3 linked regions of the Cecembia calidifontis genome follow. The main gene of each other region encodes a partner of the protein of the gene in region 3 in a complex. Links are inferred from orthologs where the notes say so. Each region holds a gene or a part of one and is shown on either strand. Other genes may lie near its edges.

What was found.
Region 1: the proteins of accD (region 3) and BC751_RS16280 are in contact, whole or in part, in a solved structure (PDB 8UXZ), measured with the Escherichia coli proteins. The link is inferred for Cecembia calidifontis from one-to-one orthologs.
Region 2: the proteins of accD (region 3) and accB are in contact, whole or in part, in a solved structure (PDB 8UXZ), measured with the Escherichia coli proteins. The link is inferred for Cecembia calidifontis from one-to-one orthologs.

Annotation. Positions count from the first base shown.
Region 1 is NZ_SGXG01000001.1:3,795,577-3,802,880, reverse strand. The notes cover bases 1,998-4,972. They hold BC751_RS16280 (acetyl-CoA carboxylase carboxyltransferase subunit alpha), read left to right. Parts: upstream 1,998-2,998; coding sequence 2,999-3,946; downstream 3,947-4,972. Other genes in these bases: BC751_RS16270 (patatin-like phospholipase family protein), read left to right, coding at 4,875-4,972; BC751_RS16275 (MBL fold metallo-hydrolase), read left to right, coding at 4,040-4,888; BC751_RS22585 (GIY-YIG nuclease family protein), read left to right, coding at 2,804-2,983; BC751_RS16295 (GIY-YIG nuclease family protein), read left to right, coding at 2,437-2,694. Also shown: BC751_RS16320 (DUF349 domain-containing protein), read left to right, coding at 1-1,805; more of BC751_RS16270, read left to right, coding at 4,973-5,675; BC751_RS16265 (1-acyl-sn-glycerol-3-phosphate acyltransferase), read left to right, coding at 5,672-6,232; BC751_RS16260 (hypothetical protein), read right to left, coding at 6,233-6,820; BC751_RS16255 (hypothetical protein), read left to right, coding at 6,953-7,304. UniProt on the Escherichia coli protein: Component of the acetyl coenzyme A carboxylase (ACC) complex. First, biotin carboxylase catalyzes the carboxylation of biotin on its carrier protein (BCCP) and then the CO(2) group is transferred by the carboxyltransferase to acetyl-CoA to form malonyl-CoA.
Region 2 is NZ_SGXG01000001.1:2,753,439-2,760,643, reverse strand. What follows is about bases 1,724-4,599. They hold accB (acetyl-CoA carboxylase biotin carboxyl carrier protein), read left to right. Parts: upstream 1,724-2,862; coding sequence 2,863-3,336; downstream 3,337-4,599. Other genes in these bases: accC (acetyl-CoA carboxylase biotin carboxylase subunit), read left to right, coding at 3,363-4,599; efp (elongation factor P), read left to right, coding at 2,199-2,762; BC751_RS11950 (beta-ketoacyl-ACP synthase III), read left to right, coding at 1,724-2,171. In the rest of the region: BC751_RS11960 (YceD family protein), read left to right, coding at 137-712; rpmF (50S ribosomal protein L32), read left to right, coding at 730-921; more of BC751_RS11950, read left to right, coding at 1,173-1,723; more of accC, read left to right, coding at 4,600-4,715; BC751_RS11930 (PSD1 and planctomycete cytochrome C domain-containing protein), read left to right, coding at 4,896-7,202; BC751_RS11925 (DUF1501 domain-containing protein), read left to right, coding at 7,204-7,205. UniProt on the Escherichia coli protein: This protein is a component of the acetyl coenzyme A carboxylase complex; first, biotin carboxylase catalyzes the carboxylation of the carrier protein and then the transcarboxylase transfers the carboxyl group to form malonyl-CoA.
Region 3 is NZ_SGXG01000001.1:1,444,166-1,451,336, reverse strand. What follows is about bases 1,562-4,403. They hold accD (acetyl-CoA carboxylase, carboxyltransferase subunit beta), read left to right. Parts: upstream 1,562-2,482; coding sequence 2,483-3,325; downstream 3,326-4,403. Other genes in these bases: nqrF (NADH:ubiquinone reductase (Na(+)-transporting) subunit F), read left to right, coding at 3,464-4,403; BC751_RS06300 (carbon starvation CstA family protein), read right to left, coding at 1,562-2,246. In the rest of the region: BC751_RS06305 (DUF3179 domain-containing (seleno)protein), read left to right, coding at 1-607; more of BC751_RS06300, read right to left, coding at 609-1,561; more of nqrF, read left to right, coding at 4,404-4,759; BC751_RS06285 (formimidoylglutamase), read left to right, coding at 4,845-5,996; BC751_RS06280 (cytochrome b5 domain-containing protein), read left to right, coding at 5,997-6,233; BC751_RS06275 (N-acetylglucosamine kinase), read left to right, coding at 6,230-7,072; murQ (N-acetylmuramic acid 6-phosphate etherase), read left to right, coding at 7,069-7,171.

The sequences.
Region 1 (7,304 bases), 2.4 Mb from region 3 along the record:
ATCGAACAATGGCTGAAGGTAAAGAAGAAACTACCCAAAAAGCTGATCATAGTCCCGATGAGGAAGATACACACCATGTTGAGGAAGAAGAACATGAGGAGGTGGACTATTCAAATTTCTCTAAAAAAGAGTTGATAGCAGCCCTCAAAGAACTCACTGCAACCGGGAAATACCTTAAAATTGAAAGTGCCATCAATGACATTAAAGCTCATTTTGATGAAATTTTCAATAAAGAAAAGGAAGAAGCACTTCAGGAGTTTTTAAATAATGGTGGAAGCTCAGATGACTTTCATTACCGAACTTCGGATGAGGATAAGGTATTTTTTGCGCTATACAATGATTTCAGGGAAAAGAAATCACAATTCCTAAAAGAACAAGAAAGGCAAAAGGAGAAAAACCTTATTGCCAAGAACCAGATTTTAGATAAACTAAGAGAATTGGTCGATGGTGAAGAAACGACCCATAGTATCAATATTATCAAACAAATTCAGGAAGAATGGAAAAGCATTGGGCCAGTTCCTAGTTCTCAAAACAGGAATCTTTGGGCTTCCTACAATGCTTTGATGGATAGGTTCTATGATAACAGAAGTATATATTTTGAACTTAAAGAACTTGATCGAAAAAAGAATCTCGAGCAAAAAAAGGAAATAGTAGAAAAGGCAGAGGCGTTAAGTAAAGTTGATGACCTTAAGGAGGCAATCAAATCTCTCAACGAACTTCATGAGGAATTCAAGCATGTTGGCCCGGTTCCCAGAGAGGAACAAGAACCTTTGTGGCAAAGATTTAAGGCTGCTTCTGATGCCATTTATGACAAAAGAAAAGAATTCTACGAAGGACAAAAAGAAGTTTTTAAGAAAAACCTTCAATTAAAAGAAGCCCTTATTTCAAAATTGAATGAGTTTAAGGATTTTTCAGCTTCAAAAATTAAAGACTGGAATACAAAAACCAAGGATATTCTTGCTATTCAGAAAGAATGGGAAGCAGCTGGTCCGGTACCAAGAGAACACGGTAAAGAGGTTAATAAAAAGTTCTGGGGTTTATTCAAGCACTTTTTCCACAACAAAAATCAATTCTTCAAGGAATTGGATGAAATCAGACTTCAAAATAAAAACAAAGCTGAAGAGCTCATTGCGAAGGCAGAAGAGCTGATGAATAGTTCAGATTGGCACGATACAGCAAACAAAATGATTGCGCTACAGCAGGAATGGAAAAAAATAGGCCCGACTCCAGAAAAAGTCAGAGATGATCTTTACAGTAGGTTTAAATCAGCTTGTGATACCTTTTTTGAAAACAGAAGAAACGCCAATAAACAGGTAAACCTGGAATTTGAAGATAATTTAAAAGCCAAAGAGGCAGTATGCAAAAAAATACTGGATGAAGCTTCCGGTTCGGAATTATCAGAGGAGAACCTTGAAAAATACATTGCGGAGTTCAATTCCATTGGTTTTGTGCCAAGGAAGAACATGAAGGAAATCCTTGGGAAGTTCAACGAAGCCCTAGATACCTATGCCAAAAAGCTTGGCATTGAAGGAGGAAGCAAGGAAGAGTTCTTGTTCAGGCTCAACCTGAATAAGCTTCAAGCTGATCCTAATAGCAATAGAGTCCTCAATAAAAAAGAACATGGTATAAGAAAGCAAATTGCTGATCTGGAAAACAACATTACTTTATGGAGGAATAACCTGGAGTTTTTTGCTTCTTCCAAAACAGCAGATAAGCTGAAAGACCAATTTGACGAAAAAATCCAGAAGGCTGAGAAGGAAATTGAGAAATTAAAGAAAAAGCTTTCTATCCTTCGGGAATTTTAATCTTCTCATAAATAAGGAGATAGTAAATATCTCCTTATTTTTTTTGAAAAACCTTTTGCACGAAAAATCTATCCCTATATATTTGCACCACGATTTCAGCAAAAGGGCTGAAAAATAAAAGCCTCCTTAGCTCAGCTGGTAGAGCAACTGACTTGTAATCAGTAGGTCGCTGGTTCGATCCCGGCAGGGGGCTCAGTTTAAAAAACTTTGTTCAAATAGGCAGTTTTTATTTTAAGTATTATTAATTGCAACATTGAACAAGATTAGCAGGAGTGGTAGTTCAGCTGGCTAGAATGCCTGCCTGTCACGCAGGAGGTCGCGGGTTCGAGTCCCGTCCATTCCGCATTTAATTATCGAATGAGATAATTGTCATTTACAAGCTTTACTTCATTTTGGAGTGGTAGTTCAGCTGGTTAGAATGCCAGTCCCGAGTACTCGGGAAAGTCGCGGGTTCGAGTCCCGTCCATTACACATTTAGTTATCGAAAGAGATAATTGTCATTTACAAATTTTACTTCATTTTGGAGTGGTAGTTCAGCTGGTTAGAATGCCTGCCTGTCACGCAGGAGGTCGCGGGTTCGAGTCCCGTCCATTCCGCAAAACCTCAGCATTTAGCTGGGGTTTTTTGTTTTATGATCCATTTCGTTTATATCATTGAGTCGGAGGCAGACGGGACTTTTTACATTGGCGTGTCTTCGGATCCCGAAAAGAGGTTGGAGAGGCACAATCTTCCTCACAAAGGTTTTACATCCAGGAAGCGTCCGTGGAAGCTGGTTTATAAGGAAAAATTTTGTGATAAATCAGAGGCCCTAAAGAGGGAAAGGTTTCTTAAGGGCCAGAAGAGCAGGCAATTTCTTCTGAGTCTGATCAATGGCAGTTCAGCTGGTTAGAATGCCAGTCCCGAGTACTCGGGAAGGTCGCGGGTTCGAGTCCCGTCTCCCGTTTCACGGGACAGGCTATTCCGCAAAACCTCAGCATTTAGCTGGGGTTTTTTGTTTTATGATCCATTTCGTTTATATCATTGAGTCGGAGGCAGACGGGACTTTTTACATTGGCGTGTCTTCGGATCCCGAAAAGAGGTTGGGGAAGCACAATCTTCCGCATAAGTATTCACTTTTTGAAATACCTCCATCAAATAAAAAATTTTTCTTCCTCAGATTATTTTTATCTTTGCCTTAGTCAAAAAAAACAAGTATGTTACTAGAATTCGAAAAACCAATTGCTGATTTGGAGCTCAAACTTCAGGAAATGAAAGATTTGGCAAAAGGTAAGAATATAGATTTATCTACCGATATTCAGTCATTGGAAGAAAAAATTCAGACTTTGAAAAAAGAGACTTTCCAGAATTTAACAAGATGGCAGCGTGTTCAGCTATCAAGGCATGCCGATAGGCCTTATGCACTGGATTATATTTATGAAATCACCAATGATTTTATAGAATTACATGGTGATCGAACTGTAAAAGATGATAAAGCGATGATTGGTGGGCTGGGGGATATAGATGGAAGGACAGTCATGTTTATCGGCCAGCAAAAAGGAAGAAATACCAAGCAAAGGCAAGAAAGGAATTTTGGGATGGCCAATCCTGAGGGGTATAGAAAGGCTTTAAGGCTAATGAAAATGGCCGAGAAGTTCGGAAAGCCCATAGTCACCTTGATAGATACTCCGGGAGCTTTTCCTGGCTTGGAAGCTGAAGAAAGAGGGCAAGGAGAAGCGATAGCCAGAAACCTAAGGGAAATGTTTATGCTAAAGGTTCCTGTCATCTGTATCATCATAGGAGAAGGAGCGTCTGGCGGAGCATTAGGGATTGCAATAGGAGACAGGGTTTACATGTTGGAAAATACATGGTACTCGGTGATATCCCCTGAATCCTGTTCATCTATTCTTTGGAGAAGTTGGGATTATAAGGAACAGGCAGCCGAGGCCTTGAAGTTGACAGCAACTGATATGAAAGCCAATGGTTTGGTGGATGGAATTATACAAGAGCCGCTTGGAGGAGCCCATAAAGATATGAAGGCGATGGCCAAGACTTTAAAAGCAACTATTTTGGATGCGTTAAAAGAATTGGATAAGATTAAACCAGAAAAGCGCATTGACCAGAGAATTGAAAAATTCTGTTCAATGGGCGTTTTTGTTGAATAAAATATTTCACTTTCTTAGAGTCCCATAAACTTATGCATTAAACTAATCTGAGTGGCGTAAGTTTATGGGATTTTGTTTTATTAAGTTCCTAGGATGAAATTACATGTAATCAATACCGGATTTTTTAAATTGGATGGAGGAGCCATGTTTGGTGTGGTCCCAAAAGTACTTTGGTCAAAAACCAACCCAGCAGATGGAAACAATCTCTGTACCTGGGCCATGCGTTGCCTATTGGTGGAGATGGAAGATAGGTTGATCTTGATCGATAATGGTATTGGGGATAAGCAAGATGCCAAATTCTTTTCCCATTATTACCTTCATGGTGAGGATTCTTTGGAAAGATCATTACATCAGAAAGGTTTTTCGACAGAAGATATTACAGATAATTTTCTAACCCATCTTCACTTTGACCATTGCGGTGGGGGAGTAAGGTATTCAAAAAGTAGTTCACCTGCATTGGAGATGACATTTAAAAACGCCGTTTATTGGACCAATAAAGCCCATTGGCAATGGGCCACAGTACCAAATGCCAGAGAGAAAGCTTCATTTTTAGAAGAGAATATCCTTCCTATGGAAAAAAGTGGACAGTTAAGTTTCGTGGATCTGAATGATAAAAGAATTGCCGAGGGTTTTGAATTTTTTACGGTAGATGGTCATACGGACAAACAGATGATACCCAAAATCAAGTACAAGGGCCACACTATCGTCTTTGCTGCGGATCTTCTGCCTTCCACCGGACATATTCCCTTGCCTTATGTGATGGGCTATGATACAAGACCCCTTATTACTTTAGAAGAAAAAAAGAAGTTTTTGGAGGAAGCTGTGGACAATAAATATGTCATTTTTTTTGAACACGATCCAATTCATGAATGCTGTACCCTCAAGATGACCGAAAAAGGTGTTAGATTAGACCAAACCTTTTCTTTGTATGAGCTTGGATAAAAAAATTGGTATCGCCCTTTCCGGTGGTGGGGTAAGGGGAATATCCCATCTTGGGGTGTTAAAAGCACTTAATCAAAGAGGGATTTTCCCAAATAGGATAAGCGGAAGCAGTGCAGGCGCTATCGCAGGTGCATTGTATGCCGCCGGATACGAACCTGATGAAATTCTGGAAATCATTCTCAAAACCAATTATTTTAAGTTCCTCAGACCAGCCATCAGCTGGACCGGAATCCTGAAAATGGAAACTTTAGAGGAGCTTTTTAAGAAATATTTGCCGGAAAACTCTTTTGAGGCATTAAGAATGCCTTTGTCTGTAGCAGCGACGGATGTCAAAAGAGCGAAAGTGGTCTATTTTTCAGAAGGGGAATTGATTAAGCCTATCATGGCCTCTTCCTGTATTCCAGGGATGTTTGATCCCATAGCCATTGATAAACAATATTATCTTGATGGAGGAATATTAAATAATTTGCCGGTTGAACCTTTAGATGGAGTTTGCGATGTGGTGATAGGAGTCAATTGTAACCACCTTCCGGTGGAACACAATATAAAAAACATCAAAGGACTGATTGAAAGAAGTGTGATCATGTCCATGAATTACAATGTCTACAGCAGAAGAGATAAATGTGATTTTTTCATTGAACCCAAAGGACTGGCAAAATTTGGTGTTTTTGACATCAAAAAAGCCCGAGATATTTTCCAATATGGCTATGAATCAGCCATAGCTTTCATCGACGAGAATCCTGAAATTAAGGACTTAACGGTAAAAAGACAAAAACAAAAGATATGATGAAGTTATTGTCAAGATTGGTGTTTTGGATAGCAGGCTGGAAGCTTAATGCAGCATGGCCAAAAGATTTAAAAAAGGCTGTATTGATTGCAATTCCACATACCAGTAATTGGGACCTTTTATATGCCAGGGCCGCTTTTTACCTAATGGATATTCCAGTCCGATTTACCATCAAAAAAGAAGTGATGGTTGGTCCTCTAGGCTGGTTTATCAAAAGCTTAGGCGGAATAGCCATTGACAGGAAAAGGATACCAGGAGGAAGAAAGCAGACCTATACAGAGGCAATGACCAATATGCTAAAGGAAGCTGATGAACTGGTGATAATGGTAACCCCGGAGGGAACAAGAAGTCATGCCCCGAAATGGAAGACAGGATTTTACCATGTGGCTTTGGGAGCTGGTGTTCCTGTGGTTATTGGATATCTTGATTACAAAAAGAAAGAAGCGGGTATAGGCCCAATTATTCAGCCAAATGGGAAAATGGAAGAGCAAATAGAAGAAATGATGGCTTTTGGAAGAACTGTTACAGCAAAATATCCTGAAAAAGGGATTCTCTGATCAGTCCACCGTCAGGGTAACTTCATCAAAATATACCCTTCCCGTTGCCCTCGGCCCCATCACAAGGTAAACGGTTATAAAATCTATTTCATCAGGGGCATTGTTCAATACGAGTTCAATTGGTCTCCAGTCAAAAGTTCCATTGACACGGATTCTGTCCTGAGAGCTTATAAATCTCCCAATGGTGCTTCCTCTGCTATCCTGCACAGGAAATGCGCGCATAGAAATGTAGATATTGCTTCTTGGGCCTCTAAGTACAATGTTTTCACCTTTCAAATATGCCCGCATCCTAAGGGTTCTGCCAGGTCTTGGAGCAGGTCCGGTGTAGCTTTGTTTCCAATTTCCTGTGTTTTGATTTAAGCTATCCAGATTTTCTATATATACAGATCTTGAGCCAATTCTGAAAACCTCTTCACTTACTCCCAAATTGAAACCAGGTGAAGTAATCGCAACCCATGGTGAAACATTATCGGGGCTTGCCGAAAAATCAGAGTTTTTGAGAAGTTGAGAACCTGAAGGGAGCATGTCATTTCTGTCTGAACATCCCTGTAACAAAAAGAACAATAGTATCCAATAAAACCGTTTCATAACCAGATATTTCCAAATAAAATAACGTAGGATAACCAGGAAGTGTTTACTTCCATTTTTTGCTAAATATTACCAAAAAAAACTAAGTTTGGGTATATTGAAAGGATATAAAGAGAACGCAATTCTTTTACTATGAAAAAATGGATCAAGATTTTGTTGATATTTTGTCTATTGTTCTTGGTTTCCTTTATTGTTTATTCGTTTTTTCAGTTCAAGGACAGGCATCAGGGCTATTTTCTGAATTTAAATTACGATGAACCGATCAGCAAAGGATTTCAGGCCGGCTTTGGAAAATTCGATATTACCCCTTCTCAATTTGATACTTGGACTGATGCCAATGGGGATGCCAGGTTCAATGAAAAAGATGGGGATTTTTTCCATGATTTAAATAAAAATGGGAAATTCGATCCAATTTGGTTGGCAGGATTTCATCAAAACCGTCCTGCATCAGGCGTGAACGATCCTTTATGGGCCCGCTCAATCG
Region 2 (7,205 bases), 1.3 Mb from region 3 along the record:
ACTTCCCACCTCTCCATCTTATTGAATACCTGACAATTATCAATCCAGACTTGTTCTAAGAAAATAAATTAAGACCAAATTTTATTTTTCCAACCCATTTCCCTAAATTTGCGGTCTTGAATTAGCAGGAGGAGCCGTGAAATTCTTGAGAAACTACAACATAGACATTATCAAACTGAAGGACGGTAGACATACATTTCAGTTTGAAGTCGGCGATGATTTCTTCAAGTTTTTCGAAGCTGAAGACTGGATCAACGGATCCAAAGTGACTGTTATTGTGACACTTAATAAGACAGCTTCAGTCATTGAGGCGGAATTTAAATTTAGCGGAACAGTCCGGCTGACCTGTGACAGAAGCCTGGAGGAATTTGACCATCCATTGGATTTTACTGAAAAAGTAATCTACAAATATGGACCGATAGAGCAGGAAATCAGTGAAGATGTATTCATGATTACCAGGGACACTCCAAGTATCAACATTGCCCAATTGGTCTATGAATTCATATTATTGGCCATTCCGGCAAAAAAAATCCATCCGGATTATGCTGAAGAAATGGACGATGAGGGGTTCGAAGATGAAGGATCCCTGGTCTATTTGTCAGAGGAATTAGAAAGTGATGAAATTGAAGAACTGGAAGACGGGGAAGAAAATCCTGAAAAGCCAGTGGATCCCAGATGGGAAATATTGAATAAACTTAAGAAAAAAGATTAATCTAAAATAGTTAAGAGATGGCACATCCTAAACGCAAAATTTCGAAAACCAGAAGAGACAAAAGAAGAACACATTATAAGTTAACAGCTCCAGGTCTGGCCCAGTGCCCTACTACAGGTGAGTTCCACCTGCCACACAGAGCATTTTGGCTTGATGGTAAACTGTACTATAAAGGACAGGTTATCATGGAAAAAGAAGTTGTTGCTTAATTGATTCAAAAGGCCTTTTGACAAAAACCTTCCGGGAATAGCCGGGAGGTTTTTTATTTTTCCCTTTATCAATAATTGCTTTTACATTCACCTAAAAACCAAAAATCTTTGGTGAAAAAGCACATTTTAGATAATTTTGATGCCTTGCTTTGAAGCATATTGAAAGGCCAAAAGCCAAGCAACCATAAAAAACTGTAAGCCAAACCCTTAAGCCTTCGGCTCTGGGAAACAAGGCTGAAAATAAATGCTGAATGAAAAAAACTAGAGCAGTAATTACCGGCGTTCACGGTTGGGTTCCTGATTATGTCTTAACAAATCAGGAATTGGAAACTATGGTAGACACCAATGACGAGTGGATAGTTACCAGAACCGGAATCAAAGAAAGAAGAATTCTAAAAGGTGAAAACCAGGGCACATCTGTAATTGGAATCAATGCAGTAAAAGGCCTCTTGAAAAAGACCAATACAGACCCCGAAGACATTGATCTGATTATCTGTGCCACAGTTACTCCAGATATGCCTTTTCCAGCGACTGCAAATATCATAGCAGATGGTGTTGGGGCCAAAAACAGTTATAGTTTTGATATTTCGGCAGCCTGTTCCGGATTCCTTTATGCTCTGACCATGGGAAGCCAATTTATTGAAACAGGCATGCACAAAAAAGTAATCGTGGTGGGTGCAGATAAAATGTCATCTATTATTGATTACCAAGATAGGGCCACATGCATCATCTTTGGTGATGGGGGAGGTGCGGTGTTATTGGAACCGACCGAAGAAGAAGTAGGAATAATGGACTCTTTGCTTCATGCAGATGGTTCCGGGGCTCCTTACCTACACATGAAGGCAGGAGGAAGCCGCAAACCTGCAAGTATTGAGACAGTGATTGCCAGGGAGCATTATGCTTATCAGGAGGGATCAACTGTATTCAAGTTTGCAGTAACCAACATGGCAGAGGTTAGCGCACAGATCATGGAAAGGAACAATCTTCATGCTGAGGATATTGCCTGGTTGGTTCCGCACCAAGCTAACAAACGAATTATCGATGCTACGGCAAACAGAATGGGAATCGGCCCAGAAAAGGTGATGCTCAATATTGAAAAATACGGAAACACCACAGCGGGGACCATACCATTGTGCCTATGGGATTATGAATCCCAACTCAAAAAAGGAGACAATCTGATATTGGCTGCTTTCGGAGGGGGCTTTACTTGGGGAGCTGTCTATCTCAAGTGGGGCTATGATCCAAAATAAAAGAAAACAATAATTCAACTCATACATATGGCAACAACTGCAGATTTCAAAAATGGATTATGTCTTGAAATGAACAATGACATTTATTCCATAGTAGAATTCCAGCACGTAAAACCAGGAAAAGGTGCTGCATTTGTCAGAACGAAACTAAAAAGCTTGACCTCAGGCAAAGTTTTGGACAAAACATTCAGTGCCGGTGAAAAAGTAACTACTGCAAGGGTAGAGAAAAGACCTCATCAATTCCTTTATGCGGACGATTTGGGCTTCCATTTCATGGATACCGAAACTTTCGAACAGATCCCCATCCAAGAGAAACTTATTGAAAGATCAAATCTGCTGAAAGAAGGACAGATGGTGGATATTTTGGTTCATGCAGAAACAGAAACTCCCCTATCGGTAGAACTTCCTCCTTTTGTGGAATTGATGATCACCTACACGGAACCCGGCATCAAAGGTGACACAGCAACCAATGCACTTAAACCTGCCACAGTTGAAACTGGTGCTACGGTAATGGTTCCTTTATTTGTGGATCAGGATACCATGATCAGGGTGGATACCCGAGATGGCTCTTATTCTGAAAGAGTAAAATAATTTCATAAAGCTATGTGATTTACCTAAATTACATAGCTTTATTGCTTATTTCCCAGACAAACCCAAATGTCCAGTTTGGATATTACTAAACTAAAAACTCATGAAAGCAAAAGAAATTCAAGAACTTATAGATTTTATTTCCAATTCCGGTCTAGCGGAGGTTAAAATCGAAACCGAAGAATTCAAACTTTCCATTAAAAAATATTCAGAAGCCCCTTCAGTTAAAGTGGAGACAGTAGCTGTACCTGCAGCAGCAGCTCAACCAGCTGCCCCTGCTCCTGTAGTGGCGGCTCCTGCACCTGCAGCGCCTGCAAAAGAAGATACATCCAGGTATGTGGAAATCAAATCCCCAATGATCGGGACTTTCTACAGAACTCCAAATCCAGATGCTGATCCATTTGTAAGTGTAGGGGATAAAGTTACTGCCGGTCAGACTGTTTGCATCATTGAAGCAATGAAGCTTTTCAATGAAATAGAATCCGAGGTATCCGGTAAAATAGTTAAAGTACTGGTTGACAACGCGTCTCCCGTAGAATATGACCAGCCTTTGTTCCTGGTTGATCCAGCTGGATAATTTTTGTCTAACCAACCTAAGTGACCGTGTTTAAAAAAATTTTAATAGCAAACAGAGGGGAAATTGCCCTCCGCGTGATCCGAACCTGTAAGGAAATGGGGATCAAAACCGTGGCAGTTTACTCTACAGCGGATAAGGACAGCCTTCATGTGCGCTTTGCCGACGAAGCTGTATGCATCGGCGCGGCACCAAGCCGTGAATCATACCTGAACATTCCCAGAATCATCGCTGCGGCAGAAATCACCAATGCTGATGCCATCCACCCTGGTTATGGATTCTTGTCAGAAAATGCAGAGTTTTCCAGAATCTGTGAAGAATACGGCATCAAATTCATCGGTGCCAGCCCGGAAATGATCAATAAAATGGGTGATAAAGCCACTGCAAAAGCTACCATGAAGGAAGCGGGGGTACCTACCATTCCAGGATCTGAAGGCTTGTTGGGAAGTATGGAAGAAGGGATCAAATTAGCCAATGAAATGGGTTACCCTGTCATTTTAAAAGCAACCGCCGGTGGTGGAGGTAGGGGCATGAGAATCGTACGGGAAGAAGCTGAATTCAAAAAAGCCTGGAACGACGCCAGGCAAGAAGCCGGTGCCGCTTTCGGAAATGACGGACTTTACCTTGAAAAATTCGTTGAAGAACCAAGGCATATTGAAATTCAGGTTGTAGGTGACAGTACCGGTAGGGCCTGCCACCTTTCGGAAAGGGATTGCTCTATACAGAGAAGACACCAAAAACTGGTCGAAGAAACCCCTTCCCCATTCATGACTGATGAACTGAGAGAAGCTATGGGCCAGGCCGCCATCAAAGGGGCTGAGGCTATTGGATATGAAGGTGCCGGTACCATTGAGTTCCTGGTCGATAAGCACAGAAACTTCTATTTCATGGAAATGAACACCCGAATTCAGGTGGAGCATCCCATTACAGAAGAAGTAACTGACTTCGATCTTATCAAAGAGCAGATCAAAGTGGCAGCCGGAGAAAAAATTTCCGGCAGAAACTATTACCCAAAACTTTATGCCATGGAATGTAGGATCAATGCTGAAGATCCTTCCAATGGATTCAGACCTAGTCCAGGAAAAATCCTGAACCTGCACATGCCAGGTGGAAGAGGCGTGAGGGTGGACAGCCATGTGTATGCCGGCTATGTTATACCTCCAAACTATGACTCCATGATTGCTAAACTTATTGTAAGTGGCCAATCTAGGGAAGAAGTGATCGTGAGGATGAAAAGGGCATTGGAGGAGTTTGTAATTGATGGTATTAAAACAACCATTCCCTTCCATATTGCTTTATTGGAAAATGAAGATTTCCGAGCAGGAAATTTCACCACGAAATTCTTGGATTACTTTGATTTTAGTGTGATAAAAAATAAATAAACAAAATCCGGTCATTTGGCCGGATTTTTTGTTTCAGTTCTTAGCATCTTAGTCCAAGTATTTTTTAAAATCTTTATCCAATAAAATATTTCCATTTTTCTTCTATTTTTTCGCAAAACATTGTTGTGTAATTTGTTTTTTACGAAATTACCTTTTCCCAAATAACCTTGTCTACAAACAATGAATCCTCTAGCCTTAATCTTTGCTGCTTTTATTTTATTGTTTGTATCCTGTAGTCCGGACAGGCATAATGAATTATTGCTGGACAGCAAAGAACAGATCAGCTACAATTACCATATCAGACCTATTCTTTCTGATAATTGCTTTGCCTGTCATGGCCCGGATGCCAATAAGCGGGAAGCTGGATTAAGATTGGATATTGCTGAAAATGCCTACGCGGCATTGAAGGAGTATCCGGATAAATTTGGAATTGTACCAAATTCGCCCTCCACATCAGAAGTTTATCACCGTATCATTTCATCTGATCCCAACGAAATGATGCCCCCTCCGGATTCCAATTTAAAATTAAGTGAATACGAAAAAGCCCTGATAAAAAAATGGATTGAGCAGGGGGCCGTTTATGAACTACATTGGGCTTTTATTCCCCCTAGAAAAGTTGAACTTCCTTCGGTAAAAGACAAGAACTGGCCTAAAAATGAAATCGATCATTTCATTTGGGCAAAAATGAACCAAAGAGGGCTTGTTCCCAATCCCGAAGCGGAAAAGTCTGCGCTTTTGAAAAGAATTTCACTCGACATCACGGGATTGCCCCCAAGCCCGGAACTCCAAAAAAGGTTTGAAAATGACAAAAGCCCGGATGCCTATGAGAAAATGATAGATTTCTTATTAGAACAAAAGGCTTATGGTGAAAAAATGGCCACATTATGGATGGACATTTCAAGATATGCTGATTCTTATGGATACCAAGATGATAATATCAGAACCCAATGGCCTTATCGCGATTGGGTAATCCATGCCTTCAACAAAAACCTACCCTATGATCAGTTCATAACCTGGCAATTGGCCGGAGACATGCTGCCCAATGCCAATAAGGAACAAATCCTGGCTACAGCATTCAACAGAAACCACAAATACACGGAAGAAGGTGGGGTAATAGATGAAGAGTACAGGGTAGAATATATTTTGGACAAAACCAATACCTTCAGCAAAGGTATTTTGGGCCTGACCATGGAATGCGCCCAATGCCATGACCACAAGTACGACCCGGTTTCACAAAAAAACTATTTTGAACTTTTTGCCTTTTTCAACAACACTCCAGAAAAAGGGTATGAAGGGGATGTCACCCAATCTAAACCTGCCAAAACACCTATTTTATGGATTGAGCGAAATGATATTGATGAACTGTTAGGCTTTATCAACCACAAAGACAGCAGCAAAATCATGGTTTCTGTAATGGAAGAGCTGAAAGAGCCAAGAAAAACCTATATTCTGGACAGGGGATTATATGATGCCCCAACACTCCCCGTCAATCCCAATACTCCTGAAAGTGTTTTTGCTTTTGATTCCAAATACCCTAAAAACCGTCTAGGACTGGCCCAATGGACAGTGGACAAAAAGAACCCGCTGACATCAAGGGTATTCGTCAACCTTATCTGGCAGGAAATCTTTGGTCGGGGAATTGTAAAATCTACCGGTGATTTTGGCATGCAAGGTGACCTTCCCTCCCATCCTGAACTCTTGGATTGGCTTGCCGTGGACTTTATGGAAAACGGCTGGGATGTCAAACGCCTGATCAAACAAATCTTGAGTTCGGCCACTTACAGACAATCATCCAAAGTTGAAAACAAAAAATTGAAAGTGGATCCCGAAAATATCTATCTGTCAAGAGCACCAAGACTGAGACTCCCCGCAGAAAATATCAGGGATCTGGTACTTTCAAGCTCGGGACTATTGGTACAGGAAGTAGGAGGTCCCAGTGTGAAACCTTATCAACCGGAAGGACTATGGGAAGCAGCTACTTCAGGCAGGGGAGATTTGAAAACCTATAAACAGGACAAAGGTGAAAAATTGTACAGAAGAGGACTTTACACTTTTATAAAACTGACTGTACCGCCACCTATGCCCATCATATTTGATGGAAGCAACAGGGATCAATGTGTGGTCAACCGAGGCAGGACCAATACCCCTCTACAGGCTTTGGTCATGTTGAATGACCCCTTGGTCCTTGAGGCATCAAGATATCTGGCCGCCCAACTCATCGCTGATGGTATGGATTCCAAGGCTGGCATTGAAAATGCCTTTACTAGAGTGATTGGGAGAAAGCCAAAAACTAAAGAAATTGAAATCCTGGAAAGCTATTACGAAGCGGAATTGTCCAGGTTCCAAAAAAATATAGAAGGGGCGATAAGTTTGGTCAAACAGGGCGAATCTCCTATTTCAGAAGAGCTCATAGGCCCGAATTTAGCTGCATTGAGTCAGGTAATCACTGCTATATATAACCTAGAGGAAGCCATTACGAAAATTTAAAAT
Region 3 (7,171 bases):
TGCCATGTTTGAAGATCAATCCACCGGATCCTGGTGGCAGCAAGCTAATTGGGAAGCCGTAACTGGACCCTTAAAAGGATATCAACTCCCCGAATTGGCTTCAAGCCAGATGAGTTTGGGAAAATTCTTCAGCCTATATCCTTCAGGCCAAGTGATGAATGGAGATCCTAAATTCCTTTCCAAATATGATAGTTTAGGCAAATTTGAATTTGGGCTCAGCAAAAGTAAACTCACCGGAACTGACAGCCTTTCATGGAAGCAAAAATCCTGGGTAGTGGGTGTAAGGATCAATGGAAAAACCAAAGCCTTTGATTGGAATGATCTCAAAGCACAACAAATAATTCTTGACCAACTTGCCGGTAAACCAATTGCATTGGTTATTTCGGAAGACCGAAACAGTTTCCGGGTCTTTTTGAGACCTTCTAACCAGCATAAAATAAAGCTAATCCCTGGAGATAAAATCATTTTCAATGAGGATACCCTTAATTTCAATGGAGTCAATATTAAAACAGGCGCTCAGGAACTGATAAGCATTACAGCCTACCAGGAATTCTGGCACAGTTGGAAGACATTTAATCCTGGAACTGAAATCTATTCCCCTAAATGATCTATTGGGATAATTTCACCGGCTTCTCTATTTCTTTTTTCAGACTTTTGGATGCCAGTACAATCAGGGCAATGGAAAGAATAAAAAGCAGGGCTGCAATTACCGATAAAACATACACCTGACTTTGGAAATTTTTCCAGGCAAAAAGCCCCAAGGAGGTCAAGGTAACAGTGAACATAAAAAACATGGGTATGGTAACGAAAGTAGCGCTGATTTTTTGTTTCATCAGCCAAACTGCCACAGTCAGCAATGCCAAGGCGGCCAAGAGTTGATTGGCAGAACCAAAGATGGGCCAAAGGGTACTGAAACCTCCTGAAGCCAAAAGCAGGATGGATAAAATGACAACCACCGTCGTTGAAAGGTATCTGTTTTGGGAAACTTTGGCACCCACTGGGTGCTTTACATCTTCAAAATACTCCTGCAAGGTAAACCTTGCCAAACGTGTACAGGTATCCAAAGTGGTCAATGCAAAAGCAGAAACGGTCAATGCCACAAAGCCTACGGCAAAATTTTCCGAAATGCCCATGGAAGAAATCATACTTCCTAGCCCACTGGCAAAAAGCGGCACAGGACCTTCCTCTCCCAACCTTCCCAGGTATTCCCCCCTACTCAGCACAATCACCGCTCCCACAGAAATGATGGCAAGGAAAGATTCAATCAGCATTCCCCCAAAACCCACCACTTTGGCATCGCTTTCCTTGTCCAGCTGCTTGGAGGTTGTCCCTGATGCAACCAAAGAATGAAATCCACTGATTGCCCCACAGGCAATGGTCACAAACAATACAGGAAATAAATAACCCAGATTATCGGAATTGATATAAATATCCGTATCCATTTTGATCTGCGGATTGGCGATGAAAACCCCAATTACAGCGGAAATGATCAATCCATATAAGAGAAAACTGTTAAGGTAATCCCTTGGCTGAAGCAACATGGATACAGGGGTGACAGATGCAATAAAAGCATACGCAAGCAATACATATACCCAGGTCTGATAATCAAGTTCAAAGGGAAGTTGCATTCCCAAATAGACAAAATAATACATCAATATCACTCCGATTGCCGAAATGAGCACAAATGCTGTTCTGCTATTGCCCACCACTTTACTGACGAGACCAAAAGCAACCGCCAGAACAATGAAAAGGATAGATGCTGAGGCCACACCGGCATTGTTGACAAAAGTTTTGGCGATAATATCAGCAAATACCCCTATGATAAGAATCAGGGTAGAAAAGCTGAAAAGGATGAAAAACTGTTTGCCTTTTTGACCAATATTGTTTTGAATGATCACGCCAATGGACTTGCCCTGGTTTCTCAAGGAAGCAGCCATACTGCCCAAATCATGGACCGCACCAAAAAATATCCCTCCCAACAGGATCCAAATGACTGCCGGTATCCACCCAAAAGTTACTGCTATGATAGGCCCAACAATTGGTCCAGCTCCTGCAATGGAGGCAAAATGATGGCCTAGTACCACTACAGGCTTACTTGGCACATAATCAACACCATCCTTGTACATATGGGATGGGGCTTTCCTTTTATCGGTGAGGCCAAATTTGTTATAAACGTATTTACCATAAGTGAAATAAGCTGTCAGCAAGATAATACCAGACAAAAGCAGTAAGGTGGTCAAAGCCATATCAAAGGGAATTAAGCAGGGAAATTTCATCCATTTTCATCAAAATACCAATGATAATTTCAGGATTTAAACAATATTCTGATTTTTTTCATTGCAGCAAGAAAATTATCAGACCTTCATGGCATACCATCCCTGAAGGAAATTAGGACTAAGACCATTGGTAAATTTTATTTAATGGAGAATACCTATAAATTTGTAGTCCCTGAAATGAGAATTTCGGAACTAAACATGTAAATATGGCTTGGTTTAAAAGAACAGACAAAGGAATCAAAACCTCTACGGAAGAAAAAAAAGATGCTCCGGACGGGTTGTGGTTCAAAACCCCAAAGGGCAATATTATCCATACCAGGGAATTAAAGAACAATTCCTATGTTTGCCCGGATGATGACTACCATGTAAAAATTGGATCTAAAGAATATTTCGAAATTCTTTTTGACAATAACCAATTCAAGGAGTTGGATGCAAATATGAAATCCGGGGATCCGCTGAAATTTGTGGATTCCAAAACCTACACTTCCAGGATTCAACAAACCATTGAAAAAACAGGATTGAACGATGCAGTCAGGACTGCCGTAGGAAAAATGAATGGGTTTGACCTTGTCGTAGCCTGTATGGATTTCAATTTTATTGGGGGGTCGATGGGTTCTGTGGTCGGTGAAAAAATCGCCAGGGCAATTGATTACGCTCTCAAGCATAAAATCCCTTTTTTAATGATCTCCAAATCCGGTGGGGCCCGAATGATGGAAGCAGGCTTCAGCTTAATGCAAATGGCCAAAACTTCTGCCAAGCTGGCACTTTTGGACAAAGCCGGAATCCCTTACATATCTTTATTGACAGATCCCACAACCGGAGGGGTCACTGCTTCGTATGCGATGCTAGGTGATTTCAATATTGCCGAACCGGGGGCATTGATCGGCTTCGCCGGACCAAGGGTTATCCGTGAGACAATCGGTAAAGATTTGCCAAAAGGATTCCAGAGTTCCGAATTTGTACTCGAACATGGTTTTTTGGATTTCATCATCGATAGGAGACAGTTGAAAAACAGATTGACAACACTCCTAAGATTGCTCAACAATTAGGCAGGAAATGCGTTTATGGATTAAGTCGTCCAGTGGTTAAAATAAAATTCAACTTTGGCCGATTTTATTGATTTATAAATATATTTGTGGGCCGGAATAGGCTTTAGACGGAAAAATCAAAAGTAAAATTTATAATAAATGGGTTCAGTAATTATTACTTCGATAGTAGCATTTACGCTGATTATTTTGCTACTGGTTTTTATTCTGTTGTTTGCCCAGTCCAAATTGGTGTCCTCAGGTGACGTGAAGATTGTAATCAATGGGGAAAAGACCATTGTTACTTCTGCAGGTTCTACCTTATTGAGTACTTTGGGCAACAATAAAATCTTCCTTCCCTCTGCTTGTGGAGGTGGCGGTACTTGTGCCATGTGTAAGTGCGTCATAGAAGAAGGAGGAGGAGAAGTTCTCCCAACTGAAGAAGGTCACCTTAGCAGGGCTGAAAAACAAGGAAAAGTCAGACTTTCCTGTCAGGTAAAAGTAAAATCTGACATGAAGATCAGAATCCCTGAAGAAATCTTCGGTATCAAGAAGTGGGAATGTGAAGTTATCTCCAATTATAACGTATCCACCTTTATCAAGGAGTTCAAAGTGAAATTACCTGAAGGGGAAACCCTTCACTTTGAATCAGGAGGTTATATTCAGATTGACGTTCCGCCAATTACTGTGAGCTTTAAGGATATGGACATCACGCCACATCCTGAATTGGGTCACCCAGCAGATGTTTACAAGAGTGATTGGGATAAATTTGGTCTTTGGGATCTTGTCATGAGAAATGACGAAGAGCTCTTCAGGGCTTACTCCATGGCCAATCACCCAGCTGAAGGTAACATCATCATGTTGACCATCCGTATCGCTACCCCACCATGGGACAGAGCCAACAACAAGTGGATGGATGTCAACCCAGGCGTATGTTCCTCTTACGTCTTCTCCAGAAAACCTGGAGATAAGGTAACCATTTCAGGCCCTTATGGAGAATTCCATATCAACCCTACACAAAGAGAAATGATTTACATTGGTGGTGGTGCAGGTATGGCTCCTTTGAGATCCCATATTTTCCACTTGTTCCACACTGAAAAGACCAATAGAAAAGTTTCTTACTGGTATGGAGGTAGATCTAAGAAGGAATTGTTCTATGTACCTCATTTCAGAAACATCGAAAAAGATTTCCCGAACTTTAAATTCTATATCGGTCTTTCCGAACCACTTCCGGAAGACAACTGGAAGATTAAAAAATCTCTGGACGATGACGGTGATGGCTATGTTGGATTTATCCACCAGGTACTATATGACAACTACCTGAAATACCATCCTGAGCCAGATGAGGTTGAATATTACCTCTGCGGACCTCCTTTGATGAATGCGGCAGTATTGAAGCTGTTGGATGACATGGGAATACCTCAGGAAAACATCAGATTTGACGACTTCGGTGGTTAATATAACTCAAGTCCCGCAAATGCGGGACTTTTTATTTTTCTCCAGCTTTTTTATTTTAATTTTGAATTCAGCTTAAACCAAATTTATGAACCTTAAGTCATTCTTTGATCCCATACCGGAAACACTCATACAGCATTCGTATTCTCACAATTCATTTTTTAACTACATACATCCTTATGTAGAGGATTTTCCTGACATCAGGGGAATGCAGATTGCCCTCATCGGCCTCAAAGAAAAAAGAGGCATGAAAAACAGTGACACACTCGAGAGGGCTTCCCTGGAAATCAGAGAAAAATTGTACCAACTGAAGAAAGGTCATGGGCTGTACAAAATTGTGGATCTGGGAGACCTTAAGCTGGGCGAAAACAGAAAAGAATCCATACGATACATACAGACAGTAGGGGAATACCTGATCAAAAAGCAAATCCTGCCCATTTTCTTTGGAGGAACGCACGACCTGGATTTCGGACAGTTTCTTGCCTATGAAGGACTGAAAAAGATGATTTCCATGGTAACTGTTGACGCCAAACTGGACATGGAGGATGAAGGTCAGCCCACGGAGGTTCATTCCCAGGACATCATTCTGCATCAGCCCAATTTTCTGTTCAATTATAGTCATTTGGCCTATCAGAGTTTTTTGGTAGACCAGGACCTCATCAATGTGATGGAGAAATTGTACTTTGAACATGTACGTTTGGGCAATCTCAGACATAATTTCAAAGAGGTGGAACCCATTATCAGAAACGCTGACTTATTGAGTTTTAACATTTCGGCCATCAATTCATCTGATGCACCGGGGGCTGCCGATGCCCAACCTTTTGGACTCACGGGAGAGGAAGCTTGCCAGATTTGTAGGTTTGCCGGAATGAACGAAAAATTGTCCTCTATGGGCATTTATGGTTATCAGCCCTATTATGATGACAGTAGGAACAAGACCGCGTCTGTCATAGCCACTATGATATGGTATTTTATTGAAGGATTTTATGACAGGAAGGACAGCCTTTCATTCAAAAGCAGCGACTATATCAAATATACCGTATCTTTGGACACCAAACCCTCTATTATCGTATTCTATAAAAGTAAAAGAAGTGATAAATGGTGGATGGAGATTCCTCAGAGTGAACAGGATAAGTTTGATCGGACCAGTATAATCCCATGTAGCTACCAAGATTATCAAATGGCCCAATCCGGTGAAATTCCTGAAAGATGGATCAATGCACAGCTTAAGTTGATGTAGATGAAAACCTACACCAAGCAACAGCTTGCCCTGCGAAACGGGCAGGACAGGCCTGAAATTTGGGTTGCCTATCAGGGGATCATTTATGATGTCACCCAATCCCGGCTCTGGAAAAACGGAAAGCATTATGAACATTGGGCAGGGCAAGACCTAAGTGAAGAACTTCAAGATGCCCCCCATACAGCCCATGTATTCCTGAAGTTTGAGCCAGTAGGAAAACTTGAAGAAAAGATATGATACTCATAGCGGACAGCGGAGCAAGCAAAACAGACTGGCGGCTGATCAATAAAAAAGGAGAAATCGCCCAACATCGGGGCATAGGGTTCAATCCCAACTATCAAACTGCCGCGGAAATGGCCAGTGATTTGCAGGATGAATTTTTGTTGAATTTGCGGGGCGAAGTTGATGTCGTTTATTATTATGGGGCAGGATGCACCTCAGCAAAAAACCGGGAACAGGTAGAAAATGGCTTGAGAACTGTTTTTAGACATGCTGAAATATTTGTGGACCATGATATGATGGCGGCTGCTAGGGCCACTTGTGGACATGAAGCAGGGATAGCCTGCATATTGGGTACAGGATCAAACAGCTGTGATTATGATGGAGAGGTTATTATCGACAAAAGACCTGCTCCGGGATATATATTGGGAGATGAAGGAGGTGGTGCCTATATCGGAAGAAAATTTTTGGCAGACTTTATCCATGAGGAAATGCCAAAAAAAATCAGGGAAAAAGTCCTGGATAAATTCCAGCTGGACACACAGACCATCATTGAAAATGTGTACCAAAGGCCATTCCCTGGCAGGTATATGGCTAGCTTCTGCCGATTTATTACCGAAAACAAAAGTGAGCCTTATTGTTACATGCTGTATTACAACGCGTTTCAGGACTTCTTCAAAAAGCATGTCATGAAATATGAAAATTACAAAAAGAAGAAAGTGAACTTTGTGGGATCTATTGCTTTCTACAACAGTGATATTCTCAGGAGTGCCGCATACGATGCTGACATCCATGTCAATTTGATCATTGAATCCCCGATAGCGGGACTTAGCCTATTCCACCAGAACTTACTATGAAAAGCACAACCGAAAGCAGTTCGCTCTATGATAACCTCGAACAGATGGACATTCCCACCCTGCTCGAAAATATCAACAAAGAAGATAAAAAAGTAGCAC